One region of the Streptomyces sp. NBC_01551 genome, then DNA from elsewhere that is predicted to be linked to it. Evidence: riboswitches for the same ligand, from Rfam matches in the RefSeq annotation. Region 1 holds a riboswitch; the other holds the start of a gene.
The links. Region 1 has a riboswitch for ZMP and ZTP ahead of OG982_RS25035 (bifunctional 5,10-methylenetetrahydrofolate dehydrogenase/5,10-methenyltetrahydrofolate cyclohydrolase). Riboswitches for the same ligand answer to the same signal wherever they lie in the genome.
Positions count from the first base shown of each region.

Region 2: another riboswitch for ZMP and ZTP. It lies ahead of glyA (serine hydroxymethyltransferase); the one in region 1 lies ahead of OG982_RS25035 (bifunctional 5,10-methylenetetrahydrofolate dehydrogenase/5,10-methenyltetrahydrofolate cyclohydrolase).

Region 1 covers NZ_JAPEPX010000001.1:5,543,994-5,551,950, reverse strand. The annotation lists gene OG982_RS25055 (amino acid permease) at 1-1,030, shown strand, start outside; gene OG982_RS25050 (SRPBCC family protein) at 1,086-1,526, shown strand; gene OG982_RS25045 (RNA polymerase sigma factor) at 1,709-3,292, opposite strand; gene OG982_RS25040 (class I SAM-dependent methyltransferase) at 3,507-4,268, opposite strand; ZMP/ZTP riboswitch at 4,316-4,412, shown strand; gene OG982_RS25035 (bifunctional 5,10-methylenetetrahydrofolate dehydrogenase/5,10-methenyltetrahydrofolate cyclohydrolase) at 4,549-5,394, shown strand; gene OG982_RS25030 (MBL fold metallo-hydrolase) at 5,541-6,569, opposite strand; gene OG982_RS25025 (aminotransferase class I/II-fold pyridoxal phosphate-dependent enzyme) at 6,569-7,795, opposite strand; gene OG982_RS25020 (TIGR03086 family metal-binding protein) at 7,911-7,957, opposite strand, start outside.
Region 2 covers NZ_JAPEPX010000001.1:4,079,067-4,087,023, reverse strand. The annotation lists gene trpS (tryptophan--tRNA ligase) at 1-139, opposite strand, end outside; gene glyA (serine hydroxymethyltransferase) at 378-1,646, opposite strand; ZMP/ZTP riboswitch at 1,682-1,772, opposite strand; gene rocD (ornithine--oxo-acid transaminase) at 1,882-3,087, shown strand; gene OG982_RS18510 (glutathionylspermidine synthase family protein) at 3,121-4,314, opposite strand; gene OG982_RS18505 (hypothetical protein) at 4,328-4,651, opposite strand; gene OG982_RS18500 (hypothetical protein) at 4,762-5,604, shown strand; gene OG982_RS18495 (PLP-dependent aminotransferase family protein) at 6,084-7,490, opposite strand; gene OG982_RS18490 (carboxymuconolactone decarboxylase family protein) at 7,537-7,957, shown strand, end outside.

The sequences.
Region 1 (7,957 bases):
CTCGAACGCGGCCCTGGCCGTCGCGGCCGTCGGCTACCTCACGGTGCTCTTCCCCGCCGCGGGCGCGCACAAGTGGTCCATGTGCCTGGCCGCGCTCGCCGTGCAGTGGCTCCCCGCGCTCGCCAACCTGGCGGGCACCCGCTACGTGGGCGCGGTGCAAGTCGTGGCCACCGTACTGAAGTTCGCCCCGCTGCTGCTGGTGGCCGTGGGCGGGCTGTTCTTCTTCGACCCCGCCAACCTCGGCCCCTTCCGGGCCACGGACCAGAGCGCCGTCGGCGCCGTCTCGGCGTCCGCCGCGATCCTGCTCTTCAGCTACCTCGGCGTCGAGTCCGCCACCGTCAGCGCGGGCGAGGTCCGCGATCCGGCCCGCAACGTCGGCCGGGCGACGATCCTGGGCACGGCGGGCGCGGCCGTCGTCTACCTGCTCGGCACCCTCGCCGTCTTCGGCCTGGTCGCCCACGACCGGCTGGTCGACTCCACCGCCCCCTTCACCGACGCCGTCAACGCCATGTTCGGCGGCACCTGGGGCGGCACCGTGGTCGCCTGCGCCGCCGTGATCTCGATGCTCGGCGCCCTCAACGGCTGGACGCTGCTCAGCGCGCAGACCCCGTACGCCGCCGCCAAGGACGGGCTCTTCCCCAAGGCCTTCGAGACGAAGAAGCGCGGCGTCCCCGTCGTCGGCGTGGTCGTCACCGTCGCGCTGGCCTCCGCCCTCACCGTCTACAACTACACGGCCGGCACCCAGGGCGTCTTCGAGAGCCTGGTCCTGATCACCACCTTCACGGCGACCGTCCCCTACCTGCTCGCCACCGCCGCGCAGATCTACTTCCTGCTCTCCGGGCAGCGCGAGCGCGTCCACACCGGCCGGCTGGTCCGCGACGGCGTCCTCGCCGCCCTCGCCTTCGGCTTCTCGATGTGGCTGGTCGCCGGCTCCGGCTACGCGGCCGTCTACCAGGGCGTGCTGTTCCTCTTCGCGGGCGTCCTCTGCTACGCCGCGATGTCCGCGCGCAGGGCCCGCGCAACCGCTTGACCTGCGCAGTAGCGTGGAACCAGGGGAACGAGGCAGTGGGCAGTAAGGGGTCGCCATGTCCGCGATCAGAGAAAGCATCGAGATCTCCCGGAGTCCGCAGGACGTCTACGCCTACGTGACGGACCCCTCGCACCTTCCGGAGTGGCAGGACAGCGCCGTCTCCGCCCGCCCGCTGGACGGCGCGCCCCTCCACCTCGGCTCGAAGGTCGCCCTCACCCGCCGGATCGGCAGGCGGCGGTTCCCGATGACCATGCAGGTCACGGAGTTCGACCCGCCGCGGAGCTGGCGCCTGCACGGGCTCGACGGCCCGGTACGCGGCGACGTCCGGGGCACCATCGAACCGCTCGACGGGGGCCGGCGCTCGCGCGTCACCCTCGACCTCGACTTCGAGGCCCACGGCATCGGCCGGGCCCTGGTCCCCTTGGTGGTCAGGCCGTACGCCCGCAAAGAGATGCCGAGGAACGAGGAGAAGCTCAAGCACCTGCTGGAGCACTGAGAACCAGGTGCGGATTCCCTCCGCAGGCGCCGGTGCCGGTGCTGGTGCTGGTGATCACGGACGGGTGGACCGGCACCCTGCGGATCCGGCGCGAGCGCGCCTGTCTGGTTCCGCAGGGTGCCTCCCTGCCGTTCACGCCCCCCGGGGCCGGTGTTCCGGCTGACCTGGGGGCGCGGGCCGGCTTAGTCGAGGTAGTCGCGCAGCACCTGCGAGCGCGACGGGTGGCGCAGCTTCGACATGGTCTTGGACTCGATCTGGCGGATGCGCTCACGGGTGACCCCGTACACGCGGCCGATCTCGTCCAGGGTCTTCGGCTGGCCGTCGTTCAGGCCGTAACGCATCGAGACGACGCCCGCCTCGCGCTCCGAGAGCGTGCCCAGGATCGACTGGAGCTGCTCCTGGAGGAAGGTGAACGACACGGCGTCGGCCGGGACGACCGCCTCGGAGTCCTCGATGAGGTCACCGAACTCGCTGTCGCCCTCCTCACCCAGGGGGGTGTGCAGGGAGATCGGCTCGCGGCCGTACTTCTGGACCTCGATGACCTTCTCGGGGGTCATGTCGAGTTCCTTGCCCAGCTCCTCCGGAGTGGGCTCCCGGCCGAGGTCCTGGAGCATCTGGCGCTGGACACGGGCCAGCTTGTTGATGATCTCGACCATGTGGACGGGGATGCGGATGGTGCGCGACTGGTCGGCCATGGCGCGCGTGATCGCCTGCCGGATCCACCAGGTCGCGTACGTGGAGAACTTGAAGCCCTTGGTGTAGTCGAACTTCTCCACGGCGCGGATCAGGCCGACGTTGCCCTCCTGGATCAGGTCCAGGAAGAGCATGCCGCGGCCGGTGTAGCGCTTGGCGAGCGAGACCACGAGGCGGAGGTTGGCCTCCAGCAGGTGGTTCTTGGCGCGCCGGCCGTCCTCGACGAGGATCTCCAGCTCGCGCTTGAACGCGGGCTTGTGGTCATCCTCCTCTTCGAGCTTGTACTCGGAGAACAGGCCCGCCTCGATGCGCTTGGCGAGCTCGACCTCCTGCTCGGCGTTGAGCAGGGGCACCTTGCCGATCAGCTTCAGGTAGTCCTTGACCGGGTCGGCGGTGGCACCGGCCACCATGACCGTCTGGGCCGGGGCGTCGTCCTCGTCGTCGTCGGACAGCACGAAGCCCTGGGTGCCGCCGGCCTTGGGGGCCTCTTCCTCGACCTCGTCGGCCAGGTCCTCGGCCGCCCAGTCCTCGCCCTCGACGACGGGGGTCTCGCCCTCGTCGGCGTCCTTGGCGGTGGTCTTCTTGGCAGCCGTCGTCTTCTTGACGGCGGTCTTCTTCGCGGCGGTCTTCTTGACCACGCGCTTCTTCGGAGCGGCGGCGTCCGTGTCCTCGGACACGTCGGCGCCGACGGTGTCGGCAGATATCGCCGCGGCGGCGGCGACCGGTGCGGCCGCGGCCGCGGTCTTGCGCGCGCCGATGGGGCGGGGCGCGGCGGCGGCCTTCTTGGTCACGGTGCGGGCAGGCGCGGCGGCCGCCTTGCGGGGCTTCTTCGCGGCAGCCTTCGTGGCGGGGGCGGCGCTGACGTGCAGGGCGACGCCCTCCTCGTCCAGGACCTGGTTCAGGCTGCGCAGGACCCGCTTCCACTGGTCCACCGGGATGCGGCCGGCCTCGAAGGCCTGGCGCACGTCGTCACCGTTGATGTGACCCTGCTCGCGGCCGCGCTCGACGAGCGCGACGAGGGCCTCCGATTCGGCGATCTCCGGAGGGAACGTACGGGACGGGCTGAGCGACACAAGGAGCCTCTCGTTGCGAACAGATAAGGGGTGGGCGGGACATCATCGCGCGAACTCGGGAAACAGACCCGAGGGGGGTCTGTATTCCGGGGCCGCGCGAGGACACCTGTCGGTTCATCGCATGCCCGAGTCGATTCGTTACGCGCTGAATTGAGTGACCTGCGCCACGCTGTGGCCGCGCAACCGATCCGGCGTGGATCCGTCCGCCCCGCGGTCAGCCCGTTTTGCGGGCCTCGATGAGGAAGCGGGCGGTGTGCGCGATGAACGGACCTTCGCGTTCGATCTGTTCATGCAGCTCGCGCAACCGGTCCCGGTACTGCCCGACCGTGAAGCCGGGCACCATCCAGATCACCTTCCGTAGAAAGTAGATCACGGCTCCGATGTCGTGGAACTCCGTCCGCAGTCGCTCGGAGCGCAGATCGACCACTTCGAGGCCCGCCCCGGCGGCGTCGGCGGCCGCGTCGTCGGGGTGCCGGCCGCGCCGGACCTCCTCGGGCTGCGGGCCCAGGAAGTACTCGACGAGCTCGAAGACGCTCGCCGGACCGACCTGCTGCGAGAGGTAGGTGCCGCCGGGCGTGAGGACGCGGGCGATCTCGTCCCACCAGATCGTCACGGGGTGCCGGCTGATCACCAGATCGAAGGACTCGTCGCCGAAGGGCAGCGGCGGCTCGTCGGTGTCCGCGACGACGACCGCGCCGAGCGGGTGCAGCAGCCGGGTCGCCTTCGCGATGTTCGGCGGCCACGACTCGGTGGCGACCGTCAGCCGGGGCAGGGTCCCCGCCCCTGCGAGCACCTCGCCGCCGCCGGTCTGGATGTCGAGGGCGGAGTGGACCCGGGCCAGACGCTCGGCCATGAGTCTCTGGTAGCCCCAGGAGGGGCGCTGCTCGGTGGCGCGGCCGTCGAGCCAGGAGAAGTCCCAGCCGTCGACGGAGACGGATTCGGCTTCGGCGACGAGATGGTCGAAAGTGCGCGTCATGTCTAGATCGTCCCAGGTCGGGCGCCGGTCATCCACCGGATATGGTGGATGCGGGCCGTGACTGGCGTTCGGGTGGATCACCACCGGGGAGCGGCCCGGCGTACGCCGTGCGTACGTCCACTGCCGCGCGCCTGGGCGAAACCGCGAACCGCGATCACCGATCCGAGATCCGCAGCGACGCTCAGGAGACCCCATGACGACCGTCCAGTCCATCCCGCAGCCCCAGACCGTGTCCGAGTCCGCGTCCGCGTCCGCCGAGCCGGGGCGGACCGCCCGGCTGATGGACGGCACCGCCCTCGCCCGCCGCATCTCGCAGGAGACCGCTTCCCTCGCGGCGAAGATCACCGAGGCCACGGGAACGGCTCCGTGCCTGGCCACCGTGCTGGTCGGCGAGGACCCGGCGTCGGTCACGTACGTGAAGATGAAGCAGAACCGCTGCGCCAAGGCCGGGATCACCTCGCGCCACGTGGAGCTGCCGGCCGAGACCACGACCGAGGAGCTGGTCGCCGCGATCACGGCGCTCTCCGAGGACCCGGAGATCAGCGGCATCCTGCTCCAGCACCCCGTCCCGCACCACATCGACGAGCGGGCGGCCTTCGAGGCGATCGCGCCGGGCAAGGACGTCGACGGGGTCACGATGCACTCGTTCGCCGCCATGGGCTTCGGCCTGCCGGGCTTCGTCTCCTGCACCCCCGGCGGCATCATGCGGCTGCTGGAGGCCTACGACGTGGACCTGACCGGCAAGCACGCCGTCGTGGTCGGGCGCAGCGCGATCCTGGGCAAGCCGGCCGGGATGCTGCTGCTGGAGCAGAACGCCACCGTCACCTACTGCCACTCCCGCACCGTGGACCTGCCGTCGATCGTGCGCCAGGCGGACGTGCTGGTCGCGGCCGTCGGCAAGGCCGAGTTCATCCGGGGCGAGGACATCAAGCCGGGCGCGGTGGTCCTGGACGCCGGGTACAACGAGGGCAACGTCGGCGACGTCCACTTCGAGTCGGCGGCGGCGCGGGCCTCGCTGATCACCCCGGTCCCGGGCGGGGTCGGCCCGATGACGATCGCGGTGCTCCTGGAGCAGACCGTCCGGGCGGCGGCCGCTCAGGCCGGGCTGGACCTCGCCACCCTCTGACGCGGGACCGGGGGACGCGGGGCGGGCCTTCGGCCGGGGCGGGCCGGGCTGAGCCGGCGCGGGCCGTCACAGGCCGGCGCCGGCCGTCACAGGCCGGCGCCGGCCGTCACAGGCCGGCGCCGGCCGTCACAGGCCGGCGCCGGCCGTCACAGGGCGCGGGAGCTGCCGATGGGGAGGTCCCAGAGGGCCTCGCGGGGCAGGCCCGCGCGGGACCAGGCGGCGCGGACGCGGTGGAGCGGCTCCATGACCGGCTCGGCCGACAGGACAAAGGTCGCCCAGTGCATCGGGGCCATCCGCCGCGCGCCCAGGTCCAGGCACGCCCGCACCGCCTCCTCCGGATCGGCGTGCACGTCCCGCAGCCACCACCTCGGGGCGTACGCCCCGATCGGCAGCAGCGCCAGGTCGATCCCCGGGTGGCGGCGCCCGATCTCCGCGAACCAGTGCCCGTACCCGGTGTCGCCCGCGAAGTAGACCTGCCGGCCCGCGCCCCGTTCGTCCGTCAGGATCCACCCGCCCCACAGCGTCCGGCAGGTGTCGATCAGCGACCGCTTCGACCAGTGGTGCGCCGGGACGAAGTCGAACCGTACGCCGCCCAGCTCGGCGGACTCCCACCAGTCCAGCTCCGTCACCCGCGTGAACCCGCGCCGCCGGCACCAGCGCCCGACCCCGGCCGGGACGAACAGGGCCGTGTCGCGCGGCAGCCGCCGCAGCGTCGGCGCGTCGAGGTGGTCGTAGTGGTTGTGGCTGATCACCACCGCGTCGACCGGCGGCAGGTCCTCCCACCGCACCCCGACGGGCGTCATCCGAGCCGGTGTCCCCAGGATGCGCCGGGACCAGACCGGGTCGGTCAGGACGGTCAGCCCGCCCAGCCGGAGCACCCAGCTGGCGTGCCCGGCCCAGGTGACGGACACCGCGCCGGGGGCCGCCTCCGGGAGCGGAGCCGGCTCGTACGGCAGGTCGGGGATGCCGCGCAGGCCCTCGGGATCGGGCCGGAAGGCGCCCTCGCGGGCGAGCCGGGCGAAGGCCCGGACGCCGGGCAGCGGGGTCGTCAGTCGGTCGGCGAACGAGCGCGGCCAGTGCCGGATCTCCCCCGGCGGCCGGGTGACCGGCTCGGGCCGCGTCGCCGGCCGCCGCGCCACGGCGCCACGGGCCGGCGTCTGCGTCCGCTCCCCCATCAGGACAGCCCGGCCAGGACCGACCGCAGGCGCTCCAGCGAGCCCCGTACGTGCGGGAGGTCCAGCGGGTCGCGCGCCGTCAGCGCGGCCAGCCGCTCCCCCGGGGTCGCGCCGAGGAAGGGCCCCGTCGACAGCCGGACCCGCAGCGCGACCGGTTCGTCCGCGAACCGCTGCCCGCCGGGCGTCGGCGCGCCGAGCCGCGCGCCGAGCCAGTCCTCCAGCTCCATCGCGTCGCCCACCCCGTGCCGGGCCAGCCCCGCGCGCAGCGGGCCCAGGTCGGCGTACAGGTGGCGGCCTGCTTGAGGGGGCCGCGCGAACGCGCCGACGGCGAGCAGCTCGCGGTGCACGGCGGCGGCCACCGCGCCGTGCAGGGCGGCCGCCGCGTAGGCGCGTCCGGCGACCGCGTCGGGCTCCTCCAGGGCGTGCGCGGCGGCCGCGGCGACCGGGCCGGCGACGAGCGCGCCCGTCGCGGTGAGCACGTCGAGGGTGCGGGCCCGCAGCCAGGTCCCGCGCGGGGTGCCGGGGAAGCGGGCGACGGCGGCGGGCCACCCGGCGGGCAGCAGCGCGCCCGCCAGGTCGACGAGTACGGCGGCCCGGTCGGGGAGCATCTCGGCGGGGCTCAGGACGAGGGTGTCGTGGGGCCGGTGTACGGTGTCGCGCCAGCTCTCGTCGCTGACGACGAACAGATCGGCGTCGGCGGCGGCCTCGCAGGCCTCGCGCAGCAGCTCGGGCGGCGGCACGGTCGCGGTCGGGTCGTCGGCGACCGAGAGCAGCAGCACGCGCGGGTCGCCGCCCTCGGCGCGGACCCGGCGGACGGTCTCCAGCAGGGCGTACGGGTCGGGGACGCCGCCGCACTCGGCCGGGGTCGGCACGTGGTACGCCCGCCGTCCCAGCAGCCGGACCTGTGGCGTCCACCAGGCGGGACAGGGCCGGGGCAGCATGACGTCGCCCCCGTAGGCGCCCAGCAGCGCGAGCAGCAGGGCGGGCGCGCCGGGTCCGGCGGCCACGTTCTCGGGGGCGGTGGCGAGCCCGCGCCGCGCCCAGTGCCGGCAGGCGGCCTCCCGTACGGGTTCCCCGCCGCCCGGGGGCTCGGGGACGGCCTGCCGGGCGGCCTCGGCGAGGACGGCGGCGAGCTCGGGCAGCACCGGCAGGCCGGGCTCGGGCGCGGGTGGGCCGTAGCGGACCGGGCCACGGCCCTCCGCCACCGTGCGCTGCGTCCCCTCCACGGTCCTCCCGCCTTCCGCGCTCGTCGGACTCCGCCAGACCTGCCCTTTATACGATTTTTCGCCATGGCATGCCCGTTGTCGTCCGCCCGGGGGTGCGACCAGGAGAGCCGCCCGCTCAGCCCTGCCGGCCCACCATCGCCAGCAGCCGGGTCTGCGCGTTCG
Region 2 (7,957 bases), 1.5 Mb from region 1:
GGTCGACGACCATGTAGAACGCGTCGTGCGTCTCCTGGAGGGCGACGTACTGGCGGATGGCACCGAGGTAGTTCCCGAGGTGGAACGAACCGGAGGTGGGCTGGATGCCGGAGAGCGCGCGAGGACGATCAGAAGCCATGGCTTCATTCTCTCAGGTGCGCGGGCGGGCTCGGGCCCACCGGCGCCCTTGTCGCGGGGGCGAACGCGACACCGCCGCCGGCGCCGCGGCCCCTCGCTCCGCCGCACGCGTCCGCGGCGCCGCCACGCAAGCGGCCCCGCGCTCCGCGCCTCGAACGCCGGCGGGGCCGGTTCCTTCAGCCCCCGCCGAGCGGCCCGGCGGGGGCTGGATCCAGCCGGCCCCGCCGGCGGCCGACGTGTCAGGACAGCGGGAGGCCCGGGGCCGGGTGGGCTGACATCAGGTCCTCGACCTCCGCGCGGACGGCGGCCAGGGCCGGCTCGTCCGACTTGGCGGCCGCGTCGACGGCCCGGGAGATCCACTCCGCCACCACCGGCATGTGCTGGACGCCGAGCCCGCGCGAGGTCAGCGACGGCGTGCCGATCCGGATCCCCGACGGGTCGAACGGCTTGCGGGGGTCGAACGGCACCGTGTTGTAGTTCACGACGATCCCGGCCCGGTCCAGCGCCTTCGCCGCGACCTTGCCCGGGACGCCCCGGGAGGTCAGGTCCATCAGGATCAGGTGGTTGTCCGTGCCGCCCGAGACGAGGTCGAAGCCGCGTGCGAGCAGCGCCTCGGCCAGGGCCTTCGCGTTGGCCACCACCGCGTGCGCGTACGTCACGAACGCCGGCTGCGCGGCCTCGTGGAGGGCGACCGCGATGCCCGCCGTCGTCTGGTTGTGCGGGCCGCCCTGCAGGCCCGGGAAGACCGCCTTGTCGATGGCCTTCGCGTGCTCCTCCCGGCACATCAGCATCGCGCCGCGCGGACCCCGCAGGGTCTTGTGCGTGGTGGTGGAGACGACGTCCACGTGCGGCACCGGCGACGGGTGCGCGCCGCCCGCGATCAGGCCGGCGATGTGCGCCACGTCCGCGACCAGGACCGAGCCCGCCTCGCGCGCGATCGACGCGAAGGCCTCGAAGTCGATCGTGCGGGGCAGGGCGGTGCCGCCGCAGAACATGATCTTCGGGCGCTCCGCGAGGGCCAGCTCGCGCACCGCGTCGTAGTCGATCAGGCCGGTGTCGGCCCGTACGCCGTACTGGACGCCCCGGAACCAGGAGCCCGTGGCCGAGACGCCCCAGCCGTGGGTGAGGTGCCCGCCCATCGGCAGGGCCATGCCCATCACCGTGTCGCCGGGCTTGGCGAACGCCAGGTACACCGCGAGGTTCGCCGGCGAGCCGGAGTACGGCTGGACGTTCGCGTGGTCCACCCCGAACAGGCCCTTCGCCCGCTCGACGGCCAGCGCCTCGACGCGGTCGATGTTCTGCTGGCCCTCGTAGTAGCGGCGGCCGGGGTAGCCCTCGCTGTACTTGTTCTGCAGCACCGTGCCGGAGGCCTCCAGGACGGCCGCGGACACGTAGTTCTCGCTCGGGATGAGGCGGAGGGTCTCCGCCTGGAGTGCTTCTTCCGCCTCGACGAACGACGCCAGTTCGGGGTCGGTAGCGAAAAGGGCGGGATGGCGGCGCGCGGTCATGGCGGCTCCTCCGGGGTCGATGTCGTCTCTCGTCCCCGCGAGGCCCAGGCGAGCGGCCCTGTGTGCGGTCGTACGCGCACGACTCCCCCGGAGTTGGTTCTCCGTACGCCAGTCGCCGTGCGTACCGACCACCTTAGCGGGCGCGCCACAAGAAAGGTTTCTCCGTCCGGTATACGAGCGAGGATGGACAGTGACGCCACCCTCGTCACAGGCCTGACGGACGATCGGAGACCCCGTGTCGACAACTGCTGATGCCATCCGCTCCGCCGACGCGCACAGCGCGCACACCTATCACCCGCTGCCCGTCGTCGTCGCGTCGGCGGACGGCGCCTGGATGACCGACGTGGAGGGACGGCGCTATCTGGACATGCTCGCCGGATACTCGGCGCTCAACTTCGGGCACGGCAACCGCCGCCTGATCGACGCCGCGAAGGCCCAGCTGGAACGGGTCACGCTGACCTCCCGCGCCTTCCACCACGACCGCTTCGCCGACTTCTGCGCGCAGCTCGCCGAGCTGTGCGGCAAGGAGATGGTGCTGCCGATGAACACGGGGGCGGAGGCGGTCGAGACGGCGGTGAAGACCGCCAGGAAGTGGGGTTACGAGGTCAAGGGCGTCCCGGACGGCCACGCCAAGATCGTGGTCGCGGCCGACAACTTCCACGGCCGTACGACGACCATCGTCAGCTTCTCGACGGACCACGACGCCCGCGACCACTTCGGGCCGTACACGCCCGGCTTCGAGATCGTCCCGTACGGGGACCTCACCGCGCTCGCGCACGCCGTCACGGAGAACACCGTCGCGGTGCTGCTGGAGCCGATCCAGGGCGAGGCGGGGGTATTGGTGCCGCCGGCCGGATACCTGCGGGGCGTACGGGAACTGACGCGCGAGCGGAACGTTCTCTTCATGGCGGACGAGATCCAGTCGGGGCTGGGCCGGACCGGCAAGACCTTCGCCTGCGAGCACGAGGGGGTCGTCCCGGACGTGTACATCCTGGGCAAGGCGCTCGGCGGCGGGGTCGTGCCCGTGTCGGCCGTGGTCGCCGACCGCGACGTGCTCGGCGTGTTCCGGCCCGGTGAGCACGGGTCCACCTTCGGCGGGAACCCGCTGGCCTGCGCCGTCGCCCTGGAGGTGATCGCGATGCTGCGCTCCGGCGAGTTCCAGCAGCACGCCGCCGAGCTCGGCGACCACCTGCACCGGGAGCTGAACCTGCTGGTCGGCGGCGGTGCGGTGACCGCCGTGCGCGGGCGCGGCCTGTGGGCGGGCGTCGACATCGACCCGTCGCACGGCTCGGGGCGGGAGATCTCCGAGAAGCTGATGGAGCTCGGGGTGCTGGTGAAGGACACCCACGGATCGACGATCCGGATCGCCCCGCCGCTGGTGATCAGCAAGGAGGACCTGGACTGGGGCCTCGACCAGCTGCGGTCGGTGCTCTGCGTCTAGCCCGGCCCCCGCCGGGCCCGGGCCCCCGCCGGACTACAGGATGACGTGGGGCAGGAAGCGGGCGTACTCGTCCGTGACCGGCCCCGCGGATTCCCTGATGCCGAGCCCCGCCGCCTCCTCCTCGACGACCCACGCGCCGAGCACCACCCGGTTGCCGTCGAAGTCGGGCAGCGGGGCAAGGCCCTGGAAGACGTACGTCTCGCCCTCGACCGGGACGAACGGCGCGCCGTCCCCGCCCGCTTCGTGGAGCGTCACCCCGGCGCCCTCGCGGCCGAGCAGCGGCTTGGCGGCGTACCCGGTGGTGTCCGCGAGCTCGCGCGGGCCGTCGAGGTAGGCGGGCAGCAGGTTCGGGTGCTCCGGGAAGAGCTCCCACAGGACGGCCAGCAGCGCCTTGTTGGAGAGCAGCATCTTCCACAGCGGCTCGATCCACTGGGTGGTGCCGGAGCCGCCGCCGTGGTCGTAGCTGCCGAGCACCTGGGGGCCGAACTGGTCCTCGGCCAGCCACTCCCAGGGGTAGAGCTTGAAGCAGGCGCGGATGAAGCGGAGCCGCTCGTCCACGAAGCGGCCGGAGAGGCTGTCCCAGCCGATCTGCTCGACGGAGAGCGCGTGCGTTTCGAGGCCGGCCTGGTCCGCGGTCTCCTGGAGGTAGGCGACCGTCATCAGGTCCTCGCCGAGCTCGTCGGTCTCGGAGTGCGCGAAGTGCAGCGGGCCGGGCGGGAGCAGTTCGGCCTGCCGGCGCCAGGCGTCGACGAGCCGCTCGTGGAGGGAGTTCCACTGGTCGGCGCCGGGGAAACGGTCCTCCATCCAGAACCACTGCGGACTCGCCGCCTCCACCAGGGAGGTGGGGGTGTCGGCGTTGTACTCCAGCATCTTGGCCGGGCCGGTGCCGTCGTAGCGCAGGTCGAAACGCCCGTACAGGGAAGGCTGTTCGGCGCGGCGGCGCCAGGACTCGGCGATGAGCGCGGCGAGCTTCGGATCCTTGATGCCGAGGTCCGCGAAGCGGTCGTGCTCCACGATGTGCGCGGCGGCCGCGAGGCACATGGCGTGCAGTTCCTCGACGACCCCCTCCAGCGCCTCGACCTCCGGGAGCGTGAAGGAGTAGTACGCGCTCTCGTCCCAGTAGGGGCGCAGGGAGTCGTCGGGGTAGCGGGTCAGGGGGTAGATCAGCCCCTGCTCCTCGACGGTCCGCTGCCAGTCGGGGCGGGGCTCGATGGTGTGCCGCTTCATGGATCCGGGCTCCTCAGCCGCCGCTGGAGCCGGAGTGGCTGCCGTTGCCGATGCCGCCGCGGGTGACGGCGGACTTGTCGAAGCTGCCGCCGGTGACCTTGCCGTTGCTGACGTAGCCGCCGTAGTAGTACGAGCCGCGGCCGCCGCTCTTGCAGTCCTTGCTGTTCAGGTGGTCCAGCGTGGTGCGGGAGGCGCAGCGCTTGTCGGGCTCGTCGCTGCTGCCGCACGCGACGAGGGTGGCGGCGAGCAGGCCCATGCCGCCGAGCGCGACGGCGCCGGAGCGCATGCGGCGGCGGGCGGTGGTGGTGCTGCTGGTACTGGTGCCGGTGCTGTCCATGCGTGTGTGGCTCCCCCTCGTGGCGCGGCGGCGTGCTGCCGACAGAGTAGAGCGGGGTATCGGAGCGATGGAATCCGGCCGTCTTCAAGGCGGTGTTCTACAGTCGCTTCGTGCTGCTTGGGATGATTTGCGCGCTCGGTGCGGCGGTCTGTTTCGGTACGGCCTCGGTCCTGCAGGCGGTGGCCGCGCGGGCGGCGGAGCCGGGGACGGGGTCGGGGGTGGACCCGGCGCTGATGCTGCGCGCGCTGCGGCAGTGGCGGTACCTGTTGGGGCTGGGGCTGGACGGGGCCGGGTTCGTCCTCCAGATCATCGCCCTGCTGCACATCCCGATCTACGCGGTGGGCGCGGCGATGGCCGCCAGTCTGGCGGTGACGGCGGTGGTCGCGGCGCGGCTGCTGCGGGTGCGGCTGAGCCGGACGGAGTGGGGCGCGGTGGGGGTGGTCTGCGCGGGGCTGCTGATGCTGGGGCTGTCGTCGGGGCAGGAGGGCTCCGGGGAGGGGTCGCCGGCGCTCAAGTGGGGGCTGCTGGGGGCGGCGGTGCTGGTGCTGCTGGTGGGCGCGGCGGCCGGGGGGCTGCCGGACGGGCCGCGGGCGCTGGTCCTCGGCCTGGCGTCGGGGACGGGGTTCGGGGTGGTGGAGGTCGCGGTCCGGCTCATCGACGGGTTCTCGCTGACCAACCCGGCCGTTTACGCGTTGCTGCTGGGCGGGGGCGCGGGGTTCCTGCTGCTCACCTCGGCGTTGCAGCGGGGCTCGGTGACGGCGGCGACGGCCGGGCTGGTGCTGGGCGAGACGATCGGGCCGGCGGTGGTCGGGGTGGCGTTCCTCGGCGACCGGCCGCGGGAGGGTCTGGCGTGGCTGGCCGTCACCGGCTTCGCCGTCTCCGTGGCCGGCGCCCTGGCCCTGGCCCGCTTCGGCGAACCCCCACCACCTGCGGACGCCCCTGCCCGTGCGTAGCCCGGGGACCCGGACCTGGCGCGACCCTTCCCGGAGCGGGGCCGGGCTTCCCCGGGGCGGGGCCGGATGTGGTGCGGCCGCGCGGCGCTCGGGGCTTCGCCCCGGGATCGTCCCCGCCCCGCCCTTTCACCGTTTCCCGGGCTGCGCCCGGACCCCCTGCGCCTGCGGCGCCCGTCGTGGGCTCCGCGCCGCGGGGTTGCAGGTGGCGGGGCGACCCCGGCGGCGGAAGCCCCCGCACACGGGCCTCCGGCCACGCGCTGCCCTTTCACCGTTTCCCTGCGCCCGAACCCCCTGCGTCTGCGGCGCCCGTCGTGGGGCTCCGCGCCGCGGGGTTGCAGGTGGCGGGGCGACCCCGGCGGCGGAAGCCCCCGCACACGGGCATCCGGCCACGCGCTGCCCGCAGGGAGCGGACCCGTCGGCACGGCGACAGGCGGCCCCGCGGGGGCGACGGCCCCGGCGGCGGTGCCCGCAGAGGATCGTCACGGCAGGGTTGCCGACAGGGCGTTCAGGGTCGGGGTCCAGGCGCTGTCCGGCGGGGTGCCGTAGCCCACCACCAAGGCGTCGCGGGGCGGCATCGTGGCCTGGGGATGGCGGTAGCGGGAGAGGCCCGTCAGGGAGAGGGAGTGCCAGGAGGCCGCCTGGATCAGGGGCTGCTCCGTGCCCGGCGGGAGGTCCAGTACCGCGTGCAGGCCCGCCGAGATGCCCGACACCGCCGTCACCCGGTCCCCCACCGCCGCCACCAGCGCCTCGCGCCGCCGCAAGTACCTCTGCCGCATCCCCCGCACGTGCCGGTCGTACGCCCCCGACCGGATGAACTCCGCCAGCGTCAGCTGGTCCAGCGCGCTGGAGGTCCAGTCGGCCCGGCCCTTCACCGCCAGCACCTCCCCCACCAGCCCCGGCGGCAGCACCAGCCACCCCATCCGCAACCCCGGCGCCAACGCCTTGCTCGCCGTGCCCAGGTACACCACCCGGTCCGGGTCCAGCCCCTGCAACGCCCCGATCTGCTGTCGGTCGTAGCGGAACTCCCCGTCGTAGTCGTCCTCCAGGATCAGCCCGCCCGTCGTACGGGCCCAGTCGACCGCCGCCGCCCGCCGCGCCGGCGTCAGCGCGGCGCCCGTCGGGAACTGGTGCGCCGGCGTCAGCAGGACCGCCCCCGCCCCCGCCCCGGTCAGGGCCTCCGTCCGCGCCCCCGCACCGTCCACCGGCAGCGGCCGCATCCGCAGCCCCGCCCCCGCCAGCACGTCCCAGTGCACGTCCAGCCCGTACCCCTCGACCGCCACCTCCCGTACCCGCCGCGCCCGCAGCACCCCCGCCATCAGCTTCAGCCCGTGCACGAACCCCGCGCACAGCACGATCCGCTCCGGATCCGCGTACACCCCCCGCACCCGCGCCAGGTACTCCGCCAGCGCCTCCCGCAGCTCCACCCGCCCGCGCCCGTCCGCCCCGTACCCGAACGCGTCGTTCGGCGCGTGCGTCAGCGCCCGCCGGGCCGCCGCCAGCCAGGCCGCGCGCGGGAAGCCGCTCAGGTCCGGGGTGCCGGGCACCAGGCTGTACGAGGGCCCGCGCCGCTCCGGACGGCGTACCGGCACCACGCCCGCCGGCTTCCCAGGCCGCGGCCGGGCCCGTTCCGCGACCCGGGTCCCCGAACCCTGACGTGCCGTCAACCACCCCTCGGCGACGAGCTCCGCGTACGCCTCCGCCACCGTGTTGCGCGCCATCCCGAGGTCCACCGCGAGCGAGCGCGAGGACGGCAGCCGGGTGCCCGGCGCGAGCCGCCCGCTGCGCGCGGCCTCGCGCAGCGCCTCCACGAGCCCGGCGCGCCGACCGCGCCCGGCGGAAAGGTCGAGATGCAGGTCGGCGCCGAAATTGGCCCAGGAATCCGTCATGGATATGGACCATATCGCTGGGCTTCTCCCCCGTACCGTTGGGTACATGACGACGACGAACGAAGCCCCCGTGAACGCCCCCGAACAGCCCTCCCGGATGCAGTGGCACGCGCTCGCCCCCGAGGTCTACAAGGCGATGGTGGCCCTGGAGATCGCGGCCCGGAAGGGGCTCGACCCGACCCTCGCGGAACTGGTCAAGATCCGCGCCTCGCAGGTCAACCACTGTGCGTACTGCCTGGACATGCACACCAAGGACGCCATCGCCGCGGGCGAGAGCGTCGAGCGGATCGTGCAGCTGGGCGCCTGGGAGGAGTCCCGGCACTTCTACACCGAGAAGGAGCTGGCGGCCCTCGAATTCACCGAGGCCGTCACCGTCCTGACGGACGGTTTCGTACCCGACGAGGTGTACGAGAAGGCCGCCAAGCACTTCGAGGAGGCCGAACTGGCCCAGCTGACCGCACTGATCG